2 regions of the Kitasatospora sp. NPDC088548 genome follow, and region 2 is predicted to be linked to the other one. Evidence: riboswitches for the same ligand, from Rfam matches in the RefSeq annotation. Region 2 holds a riboswitch; the other holds the start of a gene.
The links. Region 2 has a riboswitch for magnesium ahead of ACIP82_RS32720 (magnesium and cobalt transport protein CorA). Riboswitches for the same ligand answer to the same signal wherever they lie in the genome.

Region 1 (5,291 bases), on a different contig from region 2:
TCACCGTCGAACGGTGACACCGGCCGTACGGCCAAACGCCGCCGGCACTCGCAGTACGGGGCGCCCGTGTACCTGCTGGTGGACCGCCAGGAACGCGATTGCACGCTGTTCTCCCAGCCCGGGAAGCTCGGCTACACGCACGTGGAGGGGCCGCACCCGTTCGGGACTCCCGTGCACCTGCCGGAGCCCTTCGGCCTCAGCCTCGACACCGGCGGGTTCTGACGGCGTCCGACCGTCGGACACGTCTCAGGGCTTGTCCCCGGCGCCCCCCGGGCGGGTCCAGGCCGGGGTGGGCCCGCCGGGGGCGGGGGTGGCGGCACGGTGGGTGGCGGCGGCGACCGCGATCAGCAGGGCGAGCGCCACGGCCAGCGCGGTGGTGACGGTGGCGTGGAAGACCAGCAGGGCGCCGAGCAGGGCGCCGGCGAACATCCAGACGGCCGAGGCGAGGCGGCGGGCGCCCACGCGGTCGGCGGCCAGGCCGGTCAGGGTCATGGTCAGCACGGTGGTGGTGAGGTCGGGGACCTTGAGGAAGCGCACGACGGCGTTCTGCAGGCCCATCGCGAAGCCGAGCAGGCCGATCAGGCCGTACCGGGCCGCGTCGGTGGTGTGGCCGGCCACGGCCGCCAGGGCGGTGCTGCCCGCCAGCAGGACCGCCTGGATCACGGCCGAGGCGACGAGCAGCCTTCCCCGGTGACCGGGCAGCCGCTCGCAGAGCCGGCCACCGGCGAACGCGCCCACCAGGAAGGCCGCCAGGGCGGCCAGCGAGGCGGTGGCGGAGAGCCCGGCCGCGCCGGCCAGGGCGAAGCCGAGGAAGACCACGTTCCCGGTCATGTTGGCGACGAAGACATGGCCGAGTTCGAGGTAACTGACCGCGTCCACCAGCCCGGTGACGACGGTGAGCACCAGCAGCATCGGTACCAGCGGGCCGTGGCGGCGGTCGGTCTTCACCCTGTGTCCTCCAGTGGTGCGCTTCGATGATCGCGGGTACTCCGTTCTACGCCCGTCGGCCCGGGATCCCGGTCAGGCGAGCACCGGGCGGGCCCGCAGGTCGGTCGGGGCGAGTCCGGAGGCTCGGCGGCTCAGTGGTTGAGCGCGACCTGGACGATCTTGACGACGACCAGGACCATCGCGACCAGCAGGTAGCCGCGCAGCGCGCCCATGCCGATCCTGTAGGCGGTGGAGACCGTGGGCCGGGCGAGGGTCTCCAGCGGCGGCATCCGCCAGTTCTCCCGCCCGGTGCGGTCGATGCGGTCCTTCTCGGTGCCGGTGCGCCGGCGGACGAAGGAGTACCCGGCGGCCGACACCCCGAGGACGCCGCAGACCGCCATGACGGTGAGGATGGTGTCGGCGCTGATGTCCGGGAAGAGCACGGCCGCGGTCAGGACCACCGAGAGGGTGACCAGGACGCCGACCACCGCCGCCGTGAAGGCGTTGGTCCGGGGCCCGTTGACCCAGGGGCCGAGGACGTCCTTGTCGTTGCAGAGCAGCAGCAGGAAGACCGAGGCGGACGGCAGCAGCACGCCGGCCAGGGTCTGGACGCCCTCGGTGAGCAGACCGAGCGGGGAGCCGGGGATCAGCACGATGGTGGCGGCCACCGTCACCAGGCCCGCGTAGACGGCGTAGAAGCCCTTGGCCCCGCCCACGCCCCGGTGCAGCGAGTGCTTCACGCCGAGCACGTCGCCGACCGCGTACGCGGTGGAGAGCGAGACCGCGAAGGCCCCGATGATCGAGGCGTCCAGCAGCGCGATCGCGAAGAGCACCCCGGCGAGTTCGCCCGCCTTCGCGGCCAGGCCGTGCGCGATGCCCGCCGCGTCGGTGAACTGCCCGAAGCCGTCGGTGCCCGCGAAGGCCGCGGCGGTGAAGCCCGTCATCGCGGCGGCGCCGACGACCACGACGACGATGCCGATCCACAGGTCGACCTTCTCGTAGGCCATGAAGCGCGGGGTGATCCGCTTGTCGATGACGTACGACTGCTGGAAGAACAGCTGCCAGGGGGCCACCGTGGTCCCGACGATGCCGATGATCAGCAACATCACGGTGGACAACTGCCCGGCGCCGCCCGGCAGGTTCGGCACGACGAAGTCACGGGCCATCCGCGTCGCCGACGGGTGGATCAGGAAGTAGACCGGTACCAGCAGCAGCGAGCCTGCGCACAGGGCGATGGCGATCCGCTCGAAGCGCCGGAACGAGCCGGTGAACGCGGAGGCGATGATGACCGCGGCGGCCAGCACGACGGCCAGGGCCTTGGGCAGTCCGAGGTAGCCGGCCGCGAGCGTGATGCCGATGAACTCGGTGACCAGCGTCAGCGCGTTCAGCAGCAGCAGGTCGATCACCGAGAAGGCGCCCCAGAACCTGCCGAACCGTTCCAGGATCAGCCGGGCGTGGCCCACCCCGGTGACGGCGCCCAGGCGGAGCACCATCTCCTGGTTCACGTAGAGGACGGGGACGAGCAGCAGCAGCGTCCACAGCAGGTGGGTGCCGTAGTTCTGGCCGGCCTGACCGTAGGTGGCGAAGGCGCCGGCGTCGTTGTCGCCGACCATCACGATCAGGCCGGGACCAATGACCGCGAGCAGCGTCCTGAGCCGGGCGGAGAGCCCGTGGCGCGGGGTGTCGTCGTCGAGGCGGATGGTGCCGAGGGCACCCTTGATGTCGCCCAGGTGGGCGTCGTCCAGTACGGCCGCACGCGGCGTGGGAACCTCGGGGTCGAGCATCACGTTCGTCATGACGTGCCTCCCTGACCCCTTCTCTGCGAGGGGGCCGGTCGGGGGCGCGCAGCAGCGATCCCCCCTGCGGGCGCACGGCACCGCGGCCCGCGGCGGCAAAGGGCCGGGCGGGCATGGCGGCACGCCGGACGCGCGTCACGGCCGGGCCGGGGGCGGCGGGGCATGACGGTGCGTCAGGAGTACGCGCGGGGGAGGTTGTTACCGCGTGCCGGGGGTGAGCGAAAGCAGGCGGGGGCCGGGGCGACTGTGGCCCGGACTACTACTGTCCATGTCTCTCGCCTCCTCCCGGCCGGCGACGCACCACGGGTGCGCCGGATCGACACGGCAAGGAGCGGGCCGACCCGCCGGGCCGGCACACCCCTACTCGTCAGAGCTTTGGCACTTCACGGCGTAATCCCCTTGGCGGGGAAGCCACTTGGGATCAACCCTTAAGTCGGGAGGATCTGTCCTGAACCTGGGCGTCTCTCGACGTCGTCGGGTCAGTGGCCTGTGTCCGTGAGGACGCCTCACCGAACGAGGTGCCTTCTTCGTCTTCTGTCAAACCTTGAGAAGCATAGCCCCTCCGCCGAACGGGTCTCTACAGCTTTGTAGAATCTTGACCGGGACCTGGGCGAAAGCGGGTGGAACGGGGCCCGCTCCCGGCCCGGGGGTGTCCGGGGCGGGAGCGGGCGGCGCGGGCGGCAGGCCTCAGAGGGCGAGCGCGGGGCGGTGGTGGTCGAGCCAGAGCGCGAGGTCCACCACCCGCTCCAGCCGCAGCCGGTGGCCCCACTCCAACTGGTCGGCCGGGGTGTCGAGGCTGGCCTTGATGACGGTCTCGTCGGCGATGTCGCGGACGTGCGGCGCGTCGAGTGCCTCCCGGGCGAGCCGCTGAAGGCCGCTGTTGTAGTCGGCGTGGTGGGTCGCCGGGTAGTGGTTCTTGGGCCGCCACAGCACCGAGTCGGGGGCCAGGCCCTGACCGGTGGCGCGCAGCAGGCTCTTCTCCCGGCCGTCGTAACTCTTCATCGACCAGGGGGCGTTGAAGGCGTACTCGACCAGCCGGTGGTCGCAGTAGGGGACGCGGACCTCCAGCCCCTGGGCCATCGAGAGGCGGTCCTTGCGGTGCAGCAGCTGGCGCAGCCAGCGGGTCAGCGAGAGGTGCTGCATCTCGCGCTGGCGGTGCTCGGCGGCGCTCTCGCCGTCCAGGTGCGGGACGGCGGCCAGCGAGGTGCGGTAGGTGTCGTCGCGGAACTCGCCGATCCGCAGGTGGGCGGCGAGGTCGGGGTTGATCGGCATGGCGGCCTCGTCGCCGGTGACCAGCAGCCACGGGAAGGTCTGCGCGGCGAGTGCCTTGGGGTTGTGGAACCACGGGTAGCCGCCGAACACCTCGTCCGCGGCCTCGCCGGAGAGGGCGACGGTGGAGTGCTTGCGGATCTCGCCGAACAGCAGGTAGAGCGAGGTGTCCATGTCGCCGACGCCGATCGGCGAGTCACGGGAGACGACCACGGCCCGGCGGTTCTCGATGTCGAGCAGGGTGCGCGGGTCGAGGACCACGGTGGAGTGGTCGCTGCCGATGAAGGCGCCGGCCTCGGCGGCGTACGGGGTGTCGTGGCCGGTGCGCAGCACGTCGCCGGTGAACTGCTCGGCCTGGTCGCTGTAGTCGACGGCGTAGGAGCGCAGCTTGGCCTGCGGGCCTTCGGACAGCCGGAGTTCGTCGGCGACGAGCGCGGTGACGACGGTGGAGTCGAGGCCGCCGGAGAGCAGGCTGCAGAGCGGGACGTCCGCCTCCAGCTGGGCGCGGGCGGCGCGGTTGACCAGCGAGCGCACCCGCTCGACGGTGGTGTCCAGGTCGTCGGCGTGCGGGCGGGCCTGGAGCTCCCAGTAGCGGCGCTCGCGGATGCCGTCCCGGTCGAGTACGAGCAGGCCGCCGGGGTGCACCTCGCGGACGCCGGCCCAGACCGTGGGCCCGGTGTTGAACAGCAGGCTGTAGGCCTCGCGCAGGCCGTCCGCGTCGACGGCGGGGGTGACCTCGGGGTGGGCGAACAGGGCCTTGGGCTCGGAGCCGAAGGCGAGTCCGCCGCCGACGGCGGTCCAGAACAGCGGCTTGACGCCGAGCCGGTCGCGGACCAGCAGCAGCCGCTCGGCGCGCTCGTCCCAGATCGCGAAGGCGTACATGCCCTCCAGCCGGTCGACCAGGGCGTCGCCCCACTCCTGGTAGGCGCGCAGCACCACCTCGGTGTCACTGCGGGTCTCGAACCGGTGTCCCCTGGCGCGGAGTTCGGCGCGGAGCTGGTGGTGGTTGTAGACCTCGCCGCTGTAGGTCAGCACCACGCCCGGGTTTTCCTGGCGGTCGGCCATGGGCTGGGCGCCGCCGTCGATGTCGATGACGGCGAGGCGGCGGTGACCGAGCGCGGCGTGGGCACCGAGCCAGATCCCGCCGGCGTCGGGCCCGCGCAGGGCCATGGTCGCGGTCATCGCCTCGATGACGGGGGCGCTGTGGCGGACGTCCTGATGAAAGGACACCCAGCCGGTGATTCCGCACATGCGCGTGCACTCCTTGTGGCGGACAGAGTCGGACGGAGCAGGTGGAGC
Region 2 (5,291 bases):
CATCGTCAGCAGCCGCGAGACGTCCCGGGTGTCGCAGCCGCGCACCAGCAGCAGCGCCACCTCCTGCTCCCGTGCCGTCAGCCCGTACGCGGACAGGTAGAGCGGCATCACGTCCGCCGGGGTGGCCTCGGAGGCCACCACCGTCACCTCGCCCGCCGTCCCGCCCCGCAGCGCCGAGGCGTGCAGCACGAACCAACGGCCGTCCCTCGCCTGCACCCGGATCTTCCGCTGCGGGGCGGGCAGGCCGTACGCCGCCCGGCGGGCCTGCTCGGCGGCGATCGCGAAGGCGGTCGGCACCGCGAGCGCCGACGGTGTGGGGTCGGCCAGGCCGGCCAGCAACTCCTCGGCCGGGCCGGACATCGCGAGCAGCCGGTTCGACGGGCCGAGCAGCAGGACGACCGGCGCCCCGCCGTCCGGACAGGACTCGTCCTCCGGCCCGTCGCCGGGCGGCGGGAGGTGGCTGGCCCGCAGCGCGTTCCCCAGGTGCCGGGCGGCGATGTCGGCGAGCTCGCGCTGGTGGCCGAGGTACGGCCCGCGGTCCCCGGCCCGCATGAACGCGGCGCACCCCCACATCCCGCCGTGCGCGTCGAAGACGGCGCGCAGCTCGTCGCCGAACCCGGCCGGGGCGATCTGCTCGCGGTAGCGCACGCTGTGCTCCGGTCGCCCCTTCGTCACCCGGTTCAGTGTCTCGGCCCGCACGCCGCTGCGGCGGATCTTGGGGAAGGTGGCGACGTCATCGGACCAGATCTCCAGGCGGACGGCGTCCTGGAAGCTGTCGAGGCTGAGGTCGTCGCTCAGCACGGAGTTCACCAGCCCGGTCGCCGGGTCGGCGGTGTGCCAGCAGACCGCGTCGAACTCCATGACTCCGCGCAGCAGTTCGTCCGCCCTGCGGAACACCTCGGGGGCCGTCAGCCCGGCCCCAGCCAGCTCCCGCAGCCCCTCGATCGCCTGTTGCGCCGCCGCCCCACGAACCCCACGTGATCCCATGGCCGGAAGCTAACACGCAGACCAGTCAGCGGTCATGCGCCGATCGTAGGGGGTCGACTCCGACTCATGGCGGGGTCCCGGCCACTCCGTACGGCTACGCTGCCCGCCATGAGAACCGAACTGACCAGGGACAGCGTGGCGATGGGCGACGACGTGTCGGCTCCGCACGCCGAGCGGCGCGAGTTCCCGGACGGCATCGGTGTGCGGGACGCCGTCGTCTCGGTGCTCGCGGACGGCTACCTCGCGACCGTCCAGGGCGGCCGGGCGACCTGGATCGTGGTGGCCGCCGACCGGACCCGCCTCGCGGTGGTCGCCCAGCAGTGGGCCGCTCCCCGGCTGCTGCCCGCCGCCGGCCAGGGCCCGCTCGCCCGGTTCACCGACCGGGACGGCGTGGTGCGGCTGCACTTCGACTACCGGCAACAGGCGGACCCGGAGGCCGAGTTCGAGCGACTGTCCGCCACCGGGGCGCGCGCGGACGGTTAGGCCCCGCCGCCGACACGGACGACTGAGCCCCCGGTCGGTGCACACCGCCCCGGCGCGCGCGGCCGGGCACCCGCCGGTCCCGGACCGCTCCACGTCAGCGGAGTGCCGCCGCGTGGTCCGGCCGCAGGGGCCGCCCGGTCAGTCCTCCTGGGTGGCCGTCAGGCCCCACCGGATGGCCTGGGAGGACCAGCACCGCGCCCAACGCCCCGGCCGCACCGACCAGCGCCCGCTTCGCCGTCTGCTTCATCGCGATACCCCCTGACGATCCGTCCGGACCGGCCGCACGTGGAACCGCGCGGCCGTCCGTCGCCGTTCTTCGGCACCCGAACGACCCTACGGCGGCCCACTGACAAGTGCGGCGGACCAGCCCACTACCGGTACTCCCGCAGCCGCGGCCGGACGCCGATCGCCAGGCCGGTGCCGAGGGTGACCGCCTCCTTCAGCCGCCCGGCCGGGGTGCGGGACGAAGGTACGAGAAGGCGTCCGCCCCCTGCCCCGCGGCGACGGGGCAGGGGGCGGCGCGGGCCGTGCCGTCCGGCGGGGAGGCGCGGTTCAGCGCACGGCGATGACGGCCGCGGCAGCGACGACCGGCGGCCGCGGATGCGGCGGGCGGTCGTGGTGGCGTGCCGGGCGGTTCATGCCCTTCATCCAAGCCGCCGGCGCGGGCGGGGGGCAAGCCCCGCCGGCCCGCCCTGACGGAACCCTGACGCCCTGTCCGAACGTCGTGCCGCTCACGGCGGTTCACGGGCGAGCCGCGGCACTCAGAGCCAGTTGCGGCGCTTGAACACCAGGTAGAGGCCGGTGCAGACGAGCGCCATCAGCCCGATCGCGAACGGGTACCCGAACGCCCACTTGAGCTCCGGCATGAGCTCGAAGTTCATGCCGTAGACGGTGCCGATCAGGGTCGGCGCGAAGAGGATCGCCGCCCAGGAGGAGATCTTCTTGATCTCGTCGTTCTGCACGTGCCCGGCCTCGGCGAGCTGCTTCATCTCCTCGTTCTGCCGCTGCGAGACCAGGGTCGCGTTGACGGTCAGGATGTTCTGCAGCATCTGCCGGAAGCCGTCCACCCGCTCGGCGGCGTACGTGGCGTGGTCGGCCACGTCCCGCAGGTAGCGCTGGAGCTCGTCGTCGGTGCCGTACTTGCCGAAGCCCGCCTCCAGGCTCTTCATGATCTCCAGCAGCGGACGGGTGGCCCGCTGGAACTCGATCACCTCGCGGGAGAGTTCGTAGATGCGGCGGGACACCTGCGGGTCACCGCCGAACACCTCGGTCTCGATCTCGTCGATGTCGTGCTGCAACCCGGCGATCACCGGCGCGTACCCGTCGACGACCGCGTCCAGCACCGCGTACAGCACCGCCTCGGGGCCGAGCGCGAGCAGCTCCGGGTCGGCCTCCAGGCGGCTGCGCACCGCGGAGAGGTCCGGGGCCTGCGAGTGGCGCACGGTGAGGACGAAGTCGGGGCCGACGAAGAGGTGGATCTCGCCGAAGTCGACCTCCTCCACGTCGTCCAGGTAGCGGGCGGCGCGCAGCACGACGAAGAGCGTGTCGCCGTAGCGCTCCAGCTTCGGCCGCTGGTGGGCGACGATCGCGTCCTCGACCGCCAGCTCGTGCAGGTTGAACCGCTCGGCGGCCTCCAGCAGCTGCGCCTCGGCGGGCCGGAACAGGCCGATCCAGGCCATCGTGCCGGGCTTGCCGGGCAGCTGGCGGTAGATGTCAGCCAGGCTGGCGGGTTCCTCGACCCGGTGCCCGCCCCGGTAGACGGCCGCGTCCACGACGGAGCGCTCCAGCGTGACGGGCTCCGCGGGCTGGTCGGGCCTCGGGTCCATCGAGTGCTCGGGCGCCGGCTGCGCGTCGCCGCCGCGCGGCGTGGTGACGGAACGGGAGAACGGACGCTTGCTCGCGCGCACGGCGCGCACACGCCAGTCGGACATGGCGGGGTACCTCCACGGGTCGGTGTCCGCCGCTGCCGAGGCCGGGGGCCGCGGGGTCGGGCGGGGCGGGGGCGGGAGGCGCCCGGCCGTCCTCCACCGCGCACGGCGCCCGGACCACGCGGCCGGAGCCGCCGCTGTCAGCGGCGGGCGGTACGGCGGCGGGGTGCGGGAGCGGTACGGGAGGAGAAGTGCCGGGTGCCAGGAGAAGAGGGGGACGTCCTGGGGCGGGGCCGACTTCGGCCCGGACTACTGCTCTCCACAGGTCTCACCTCCTCGCCGTCGGGGCGCCCGTACTCGGGTCGCCGTTACCGGGGCCATCAGGGAGATCCACACCACGCGCCGCGGGCACACCTGGCCGCGGGACGGGCGGGGCACCCCTGATCTCGTCAGAGCTTTGGCACGCCACGGCGTAGCACCCGGGGGTGCAGCCACTTGGGATCACCCCTTAGGCCGGGGAGACCTGTCCTGAACCTGGGCGTCTCTCGACGTCGTGGGGTCAGTGGCCTGTGTCCGTGGCGACGCCTCACCGAACGAGGTGCCTTCACAACTGTGCCAAGTCTAGTACCCGCGCGACCGCGCCCTTGACCAGGGCCTCCGCCGAGGCCTCCACCGGGGCCCCGACGGGCCCGGGCCGCCGCTTCGGCTCAGCCCAGTGCGAGGTGGGCGGCGGTGTACGGCAGGGCGACCGTCTCCAGGCCCCCGACGCTGCCGAACACCGGGTGGACGTTGACCTCGAAGACGACGCCGCCGTTCTCCGCGCCGAGGTCGACACCGCCGAGCGGCAGGCCCAGGGACTTGGTCGCGGAGACGGCCAACTCGGCCAGACCCGCAGGCAGTTCGCCGTCCTCCAGCAGCTTCGAGACGGCGCCCTGGATCTCGTTGCAGGGCGCGTCCGGATCCGGCTGGACGTGCTCGACCGCGCGGACGACGCGCCCGCCGAGCACCACCACCCGGTACTGGTGGCGCCGGCCGTCGGCGTTGAAGTTCCCGGCGTCGCGGGCGATCAGCCAGTCGGCGCCCGAGGCCACGTAGTGGTCCGCGGCGGCGGTGAGCTGGTCGCGGGTGGTGACGTGGAAGACATCGTTGCCGCCCATTCCGACGGTCGGCCGGGCCCAGACGTCGCCGCCGAGGCGGTCGAAGGCATCGACGGCGGCCTCGGGGGTCGGCCGGGAGAGCGCGATGGTGGGCATGTGCGCGATGCCGTCCCGGCTGAAGCGCTCGACGGTCCGGTCCTTCTCGGTGGCCGCCCGCCAGCCGTCCGTGTCGGTGCCGAGCGAACGGGCGCCGTACGCGCGGAGCCGCTGCTGGCAGGCCTCGAAGGCGCGCCGCTTGTGCGGCGGTATCTCGTAGACCAGCACGGTGTCCGCCGTCACGGCGAGGCCCTCGGCCGGCACCTCCAGGCGGAGCCCGCCGTCGGCGGCCGGGCCGATCCGGCCGGTGCCGCCGCGCATGAAGTGCCGCGCGTCGAGCAGGACGGGCGCCCGGCCGGTGAGCATCCGCGCGGCGGTGGCCAGAGTCTCCCGGCTTCCCTCGGTCGAGCTGTGATCCGTCATCAGAACGAGCTCGCTTCGCGGCATGCCGCCATGGAACAGGCCCCGCCCGGCCCGGGCAAGAGCGTGTTCCAGGCCTGGCCCCGCCTCCGGTGGCCGGAATCCTCTTCGTTCCCGGTCGGACCGGGGCCGGGTCGGTGCCCGCGTCCGGGCCCTGGCCGAGACCGCTCGGCTGCTCGATGCCCGTGGTGGCGGCATCGACATGCTTCACATCAGCGACCTCTTCCTCGCCCGCGGCCCCTGAGCGAGGCGAGTCAACCGAGACTGTGGCTTTCCAGTTCGGTGAGAATCTCGAAGAGCTGACTCTTCGCGCGAAGGAATTCGTCACTCATTGCACTCA

Region 1: another riboswitch for magnesium. It lies ahead of ACIP82_RS04080 (NRAMP family divalent metal transporter); the one in region 2 lies ahead of ACIP82_RS32720 (magnesium and cobalt transport protein CorA).

What each region holds. Positions count from the first base shown of each region.
Region 1 covers NZ_JBIVMI010000002.1:222,064-227,354, forward strand. The annotation lists partial or broken gene ACIP82_RS04070 (Uma2 family endonuclease) at 1-222, shown strand, start outside; gene ACIP82_RS04075 (YoaK family protein) at 247-912, opposite strand; gene ACIP82_RS04080 (NRAMP family divalent metal transporter) at 1,080-2,723, opposite strand; M-box (ykoK) riboswitch at 3,075-3,248, opposite strand; gene asnB (asparagine synthase (glutamine-hydrolyzing)) at 3,411-5,243, opposite strand.
Region 2 covers NZ_JBIVMI010000034.1:18,654-23,944, reverse strand. The annotation lists gene ACIP82_RS32730 (helix-turn-helix transcriptional regulator) at 1-987, opposite strand, end outside; gene ACIP82_RS32725 (hypothetical protein) at 1,096-1,470, shown strand; gene ACIP82_RS32720 (magnesium and cobalt transport protein CorA) at 2,232-3,401, opposite strand; M-box (ykoK) riboswitch at 3,773-3,943, opposite strand; gene ACIP82_RS32715 (RimK family alpha-L-glutamate ligase) at 4,046-4,978, opposite strand; gene ACIP82_RS32710 (response regulator) at 5,206-5,291, opposite strand, start outside.